Regions from separate parts of the Achromobacter sp. T5-5 genome, predicted to be linked through region 1. Evidence: predicted binding sites of a transcription regulator. Region 1 holds the regulator's gene; the other holds the start of a gene.

Region 1 (3,513 bases):
CTGGGCGCGGCGGCGCACGTTCTCGGCTTCGGCCTGCACACGCAGAAGCTGGTCGTGCTGCTCGTTGACGGTAGCCTGGGCGGCGTCCAGTTGGGCGCGCAACTCGTTCAGCTCGGCCTGCGTAGCGTCCTGGGCGGCGGGTGCCGCGTCGGCGCTCTGGCCGACTTCGGGCGCCTGCTCAGCAGGCTCGTGGGGTGCCGTCATGGGGAATCCTCCAAAAAGAATGGCTTTCGCAGACATGAATGGGGGCCAATACCCCTATTTCAAGCCCGGGTAAGTGAAAAATTCCCACACGGCGGCGGTCAGGGCGCCGCGCGAACGGACCGCCCTGGGTCTCGAACCGCTTACTTCTTGCTGGGCTGCGCCGGCGCGACGGGGTCGCTGGCCGGAAAACTTTCCTTCAATGCGCGGTCGACACGCTTGTCGTCCGCATCCGGATTGGAGGGAATCGCGACCGGGTCGCTGGCCGGAAAGGTGTCGGCCAGGGCTTCGTCCAGCTCGTGTTCGATGTGGTCTTCATCGACCGGGGTGCTTACGCTCCCCTTTTTCGTCGACTTTCCAGTCTTGGGATCATGCTGCATGCGCCTTCTCCTTCAAGTCCGTGGTGCCTGGTACCCACCCCTGCAAGTGCCGTGCCACCAGTCCGGACAGCCCCGCGATCCAGGCTTCGTCGTCGTTGATGGCCGGAATGTAACGGAACTGCCTGCCCCCGGCTTCGAGGAAGGCGTCCCGGCATTCCAGGCTGATTTCTTCCAGGGTTTCAAGACAGTCTGCCACAAATCCCGGACACACCACATCGACCTCGGTGACGCCCGAGGCGGCCAGCGCCTTGAGCGTCGGCTCGGTGTAGGGCTCCAGCCAGCGGGCGGTGCCGAACCGGCTCTGGAACGTCACTTCGATCTGGTCGCGCGGCAGGGACAGGCGTTGCGTCAGGAGCCGGGCCGTCTCCAGGCAATCGCGGTAGTAGGGGTCGCCAAGCTCGATCGAGTAGCGCGGCAGCCCGTGAAAACTCATGACCAGCTTCTGGGGCTTGCCTTGCTCCAGCCAGTATCGCTCGATGCGCGCGGCCAGCGGGTCCAGGTAGGCCGGATCGTCGTGGAAGCGCTTGATGAAGCGCATCTCGGGCTGGTCGCGCAGCCTGCCCGCATGGCGGGTGACCGCATCGACCACCGTGGCGGTGGTGCTGGCGGCGTACTGCGGATACAGCGGCACGGTGAGGATGCTTTCGCAGCCCTGCTTGCGCAGGTTCGAGATGGCATCGGGAATGGAGGGATTGCCGTAGCGCATGCCCAGTTCGACCACGGCGTCCACGCCCGCGGCGTGCAAAGCGGCGCGCACGCCGTCCGCCTGCCGCTTGCTGTAGACCATCAGGGGCGAGCCCTCCTGCATCCAGATGCCGGCGTAGCGCGGCTCCAGCCGCTTGGGACGGCGGACCAGCACGATGCCGTGCAGGATGGGCTTCCAGAGGTAGCGCGGGATCTCGATGACGCGGGGATCGGAAAGAAATTCACCGAGGTACTTGCGGATGTCCTTGGCCGTCGGGGTGTCCGGCGTGCCCAGGTTCACCAGCAGCACGCCGACCTTGCCCGGCACGCGCGGCGGCGGATCTTCGTTGAAGGGGTCTTCTTGCTGCGGTTCAGGAAGGTAGCGCTCAGGCCAGAGATACTTGAACAGGCGAAGAAACACAAAAACTCCCGTTCCTCCGCAAGGAGGATGTAGCTTTGAATGGAACTACTGATTGTGGCTGAGGGCGTTGGACAGCAAACGCGCCGTGATGTCCACGATGGGAATGACGCGTTCGTAGGCCATGCGGGTCGGGCCGATCACGCCCAGGGTGCCCACCACCTTGCCATCCACGCCGTATGGGGCGGTGATGACGGAGACGTCTTCCATGGGCACAAGCTGCGAATCGCCGCCAATGTAGATCTGCACGCCCTGCGCCCGGCTGGACACGTCCAGCAACTGCAGCAGATCGGTCTTTTTCTCGAACAGCGAGAACATCTTGCGCAACCGGTCCATGTCGGACGCGATGTCGGTCACGTCCAGCAGCTTGCGTTCGCCGGAAATGACCACGGCATCGCCGTCTTCGGCGGCTTCGGCGCTGGCCTCGACGGCGGCCTGCATCAGGCGCGAGATGTCTTCGCGCAGTTGGGCCAGTTCGGTCGACAGCGTCTGCCGGACGGCATTGAAGGACTTGCCGGCGAAATGCATGTTGAAGAAGTTGCCGGCCTCGAGCAGCTCGGATTCGGAGTAATCGCGCTGCACGAAAAGAATGCGGTTCTGGACGTCGCCGTCGGGCGTCACGATGATGAGCAGGACGCGCTTGTCCGACAGGCGGATGAATTCGATCTGGCGAAAGACCTGCGCGCGCTTGGGCGTGAGCACCACGCCCGCGAACTGGGTCAGGTTCGACAGCAGCGCCGCGGCCGCGTTGACGGCGCGGGTGGGCTCGGCCGCCGAGAGCATTTCGCCCATGTTGTGCGGCTGCAGCTGGTACGACTGCACCGACAGCAGCGAATCGACGAACATGCGGTAGCCGCGCGGCGTGGGTACGCGGCCGGCCGAGGTGTGCGGACTATGGATCAGCCCCAGCTCTTCCAGGTCCGCCATGACGTTGCGGATGGTGGCCGGGGACAAATCGAAGACTTTAGATAGCGTCCGCGAGCCGACTGGCTGCCCATCGGCGATGTAGCGTTCTATCAACGCTTTCAGTAATGCGCGTGCGCGGTCATCCATAACGGCTATTTTAGGGAATCTTTTCCAATTGAGGCGATTTTTGTCCCGCAACCCGATATACGGCCCCATATAATCGGCTAACCGGCTCATTTCGGGCTGGATTCGGCTTTCCGGTTTCGCCCTTCTCACTTTTGACGCAGCCATGCATTTTCCTATCGTCGCCCTGATCGGCAGATACCAGGACACTGGCCTGGATACACCGCTGAGAGCGCTTGCGCACGCGCTGACGCAGGCGGGCCGGCAGGTGCTGATCGACGCGGACACGGCGCGCAACACCGGGCTGACCGAATACCCCATCGCCACGCTCGAAGAAATCGGCAAGACCGCCTCGCTCGCCGTCGTGATGGGCGGCGACGGCACGGTGCTGGGCGCCAGCCGCCACCTCGCGCCTTACGGCATGCCGTTGGTGGGCATCAACCACGGGCGGCTGGGCTTCATCACCGACATCGCCCTGCAGGACGCGCACGCCGCGCTTGCCCGCGTGCTGGAAGGCAGCTTCCAGATCGAAGACCGCATGCTGCTTGAAGGCAGCGTCTGGCGCGGCGACCAAAAAATGTATTCCGCATCGGCCCTGAACGACGTGGTCCTGAATCGCGCGGGACGCGGCGGCATGATCGAGGTGCGGGTCGAGCTGGACGGCGCCTTCATGTACACGCAGCGCGCCGACGGCCTGATCATCGCCACCCCCACCGGGTCCACCGCCTATGCGCTGTCGGCCAACGGGCCCATCCTGCACCCCGGCATGAACGCCCTGGTGCTGGTGCCGGTGGCGCCGCA
Region 2 (3,513 bases), 2.2 Mb from region 1:
TGGTACTTGCCACCACTCAGATCATCGTCGGCATTCTCTCGAAATCTCAAGGGCTGATCGCCGACGGCATTCATTCTTCTTCTGATCTGATAGCCGACTTTATCGTGCTGGTGGCCAACCGGCATAGCCAGAAAGAAGCCGACGCTGACCATCACTACGGTCATTTTCGCTACGAGACAGCGGCGTCCCTGGCGCTGGGCATATTGTTGCTGCTTGTCGGCGGGGGCATGCTGTGGTCGGCAATAAGCAAGCTGGAACGGCCCGACGCGATTCAGCAAGTCCACGTCGTGGCGCTCTGGGTGGCGTGTGGCGCCCTGGTGACCAAGGAGGTCTTGTTCCGATACATGCTGGCCGTAGCCAAGCGCGTGAAGTCCAGTATGTTGGTGGCCAATGCCTGGCATGCGCGCTCCGACGCCGCGTCGTCCCTCGTGGTGGGTATCGGCATCATCGGCAACCTGCTCGGTTACCCGATTCTGGACCCCGTCGCGGCGGCAATTGTCGGATTCATGGTGGCCAAAATGGGCTGGAGTTTTGCTTGGGATGCCCTGCATGACCTGATGGACCGGGCGATCGACGAGGACGAAGCCGCATCGATTCGGCGCACCTTGCAGGAAACGTCAGGTGTCCAAGGCGTGCATGACCTGCGCACCCGAAAAATGGGGGATATGATCGTGGCCGACGCACACCTGGAAGTCGACGCCACGCTGACTGTCGATGAGGGCCACAGGATCGCGGTGGAGGCACGCCACCGCGTGATGCTACGGCATCGTGTATTGAATCTCATGACCCATGTTGATCCCTGGAGACCTCCGTGCGCGTCAACGCAGTACTCTTCGAGTCGGCCGAGCATCGATCCCAGCCGTCCGTAGCGGGCTTAGAAAAAAGGGAAAAACCATGGCATTCAAGAACTCCGAAAAGCAGTATGGAAGCCTTGTCATCGCAATGCACTGGCTAATGCTTCTGGTTCTGGCGTTGGTGTACGCCTGTATGGAATTACGCGGGCTGGCCACGAAAGGCAGCGATCTATACAACAACGTCAAGGCCTTGCATTTTTCGCTTGGGCTATGTGTGATCGGGCTGGTCGCCCTTCGACTGGCCTTCCGACTGGCGGCGGGCACCGCGCCCAATGTCCGTCCGACGATGCCAAGATGGCAAGACGTTCTCGCACGATTGATGCATTACGCGCTGTATGCGTTCATGATCGCCACTCCGATTCTGGGATGGCTGACGCTCAGCGCCGCAGGAAAGCCGATTCCGCTGTTTGGCCTGAGCGTTCCTCCCTTGGTGGGTGCCGACAAGGCTTTGGCCGACCAAGTAAAGGAACTGCACGAAACCTTGGCTACGGTTGGCTATTTCCTTGTGGGCCTGCATGCCGCCGCAGCGCTGTTGCATCACTATATCCTTCGCGACAATACGCTCGTGCGCATGCTGCCTGGACGGCGCTGACGTTTTTCTTCGTGCAATTTTGAGCATCGATCGACAAATTGGCCGCCGACCCCAAAGATGTAACAGCGCCCCGCCCCCCCCTTGAACCTCAGAACATCATCCCTATAATTAGCACTCGACACCGGTGAGTGCTAACAGCCCTCCCGGGGCTAACCGATCATTCACTTACTTTTTAGTTAACAGGAGTTCCTCATGGCCTTGCGTCCCCTGGGCGATCGCGTGATCGTCAAACGCCTCGAAAACGAGCGCAAGACTGCCTCGGGCATCGTGATCCCGGACAGCGCCGCTGAAAAGCCCGACCAGGGTGAAGTCGTGGCCGTCGGCCCCGGCAAGAAGACCGAAGACGGCAAGATCCTGCCGGTTGACCTGAAGGCTGGTGACAAGGTTCTGTTCGGCAAGTACGCCGGCCAGTCCGTGAAGGTTGATGGCGAAGAACTGCTCGTCATCCGCGAGGACGAAATCCTCGCCGTGGTCCAGTAAACCCCGCCTCAAACGAATTTTCGAAGGAAGCTAAGAAATGGCTGCCAAGCAAGTATTGTTCGGTGATGACGCCCGCGTGCGCATCGTCCGTGGCGTGAATGTCCTCGCCAATGCTGTCAAGACCACCCTGGGCCCCAAGGGTCGCAACGTCGTGCTGGAGCGCTCGTTCGGCGCCCCGACCGTGACCAAGGACGGCGTGTCCGTCGCCAAGGAAATCGAACTGAAGGACAAGTTCGAGAACATCGGCGCCCAGCTCGTCAAGGACGTCGCTTCCAAGACCTCCGACAACGCCGGTGACGGCACCACGACCGCCACCGTGCTGGCCCAGGCCATCGTTCAGGAAGGCCTGAAGTACGTTGCCGCCGGTTTCAACCCGATCGACCTGAAGCGCGGCATCGACAAGGCTGTCGCCGCTGCCGTCGCCGAACTGCAAAAGCAATCCAAGCCGGTCACGACCAGCAAGGAAATCGCCCAGGTCGGTTCCATCTCCGCCAACAGCGATTCCTCCATCGGCCAGATCATCGCTGACGCGATGGACAAGGTTGGCAAGGAAGGCGTCATCACCGTCGAAGACGGCAAGTCGCTGGATAACGAGCTGGACGTCGTCGAAGGCATGCAATTCGACCGCGGCTACCTGTCGCCCTACTTCATCAACAACCCGGACAAGCAAGTCGCCGTCCTGGAAGATCCGTTTGTCCTGATTTTCGACAAGAAGATCAGCAACATCCGTGACCTGCTGCCGGTACTGGAACAAGTCGCCAAGTCGAGCCGTCCCCTGCTGATCATCGCGGAAGACGTCGAAGGCGAAGCCCTGGCCACCCTGGTTGTGAACAACATCCGTGGCATCCTGAAGACCACCGCCGTCAAGGCGCCTGGCTTCGGCGACCGCCGCAAGGCCATGCTGGAAGACATCGCCATCCTGACGGGCGGCACGGTGATCTCCGAAGAAACCGGCATGTCGCTGGAAAAGGCCGGCCTGGCTGAACTGGGCCAAGCCAAGCGCATCGAAGTGGGCAAGGAAAACACCACGATCATCGACGGCGCTGGCGACAGCAAGTCCATCGAAGCCCGCGTCAAGCAAGTGCGCGTGCAGATCGAAGAAGCCACGTCCGACTACGACCGTGAAAAGCTGCAAGAGCGCGTGGCCAAGCTGGCCGGCGGCGTTGCCGTGATTCGCGTTGGCGCTGCCACCGAAGTCGAAATGAAGGAAAAGAAGGCTCGCGTCGAAGACGCCCTGCACGCCACCCGCGCTGCAGTGGAAGAAGGCGTTGTGGCTGGCGGCGGCGTTGCACTGCTGCGCGCCAAGCAAGCCATCGCTGACCTGAAGGGCGACACGCCTGACCAGAACGCCGGCATCAAGCTGATCCTGCGCGCTGTGGAAGAGCCCCTGCGCACCATCGTCACGAACGCCGGCGAAGAAGCCAGCGTCGTGGTCAGCAACGTGCTGAACGGCAAGGGCAACTTCGGCTACAACGCCGCGACCGGCGAGTACACCGACCTGGTCGAGCAAGGCGTGCTGGATCCCACCAAGGTGACCCGCACCGCCCTGCAAAACGCTGCCTCCGTCGCCAGCCTGCTGCTGACGGC

The links. The regulator HrcA, encoded in region 1, represses chaperone genes, less so after heat shock. The targets are predictions, from matches to a motif close to TTAGCACTCNNNNNNNNNGAGTGCTAA.
Region 2: groES (co-chaperone GroES) is a predicted target of HrcA. The motif match lies at 1,555-1,581, and genes of this name have one in related genera.

Annotation. Positions count from the first base shown of each region.
Region 1 covers NZ_AP027919.1:5,148,134-5,151,646, forward strand. Annotated here, with positions in the region: gene grpE (nucleotide exchange factor GrpE) at 1-204, opposite strand, end outside; gene ACZ50Q_RS23350 (hypothetical protein) at 345-581, opposite strand; gene hemH (ferrochelatase) at 571-1,686, opposite strand; gene hrcA (heat-inducible transcriptional repressor HrcA) at 1,732-2,736, opposite strand; gene ACZ50Q_RS23365 (NAD kinase) at 2,879-3,513, shown strand, end outside.
Region 2 covers NZ_AP027919.1:1,105,090-1,108,602, reverse strand. Annotated here, with positions in the region: gene ACZ50Q_RS05000 (cation diffusion facilitator family transporter) at 1-869, shown strand, start outside; gene ACZ50Q_RS04995 (cytochrome b) at 895-1,446, shown strand; gene groES (co-chaperone GroES) at 1,639-1,926, shown strand; gene groL (chaperonin GroEL) at 1,964-3,513, shown strand, end outside.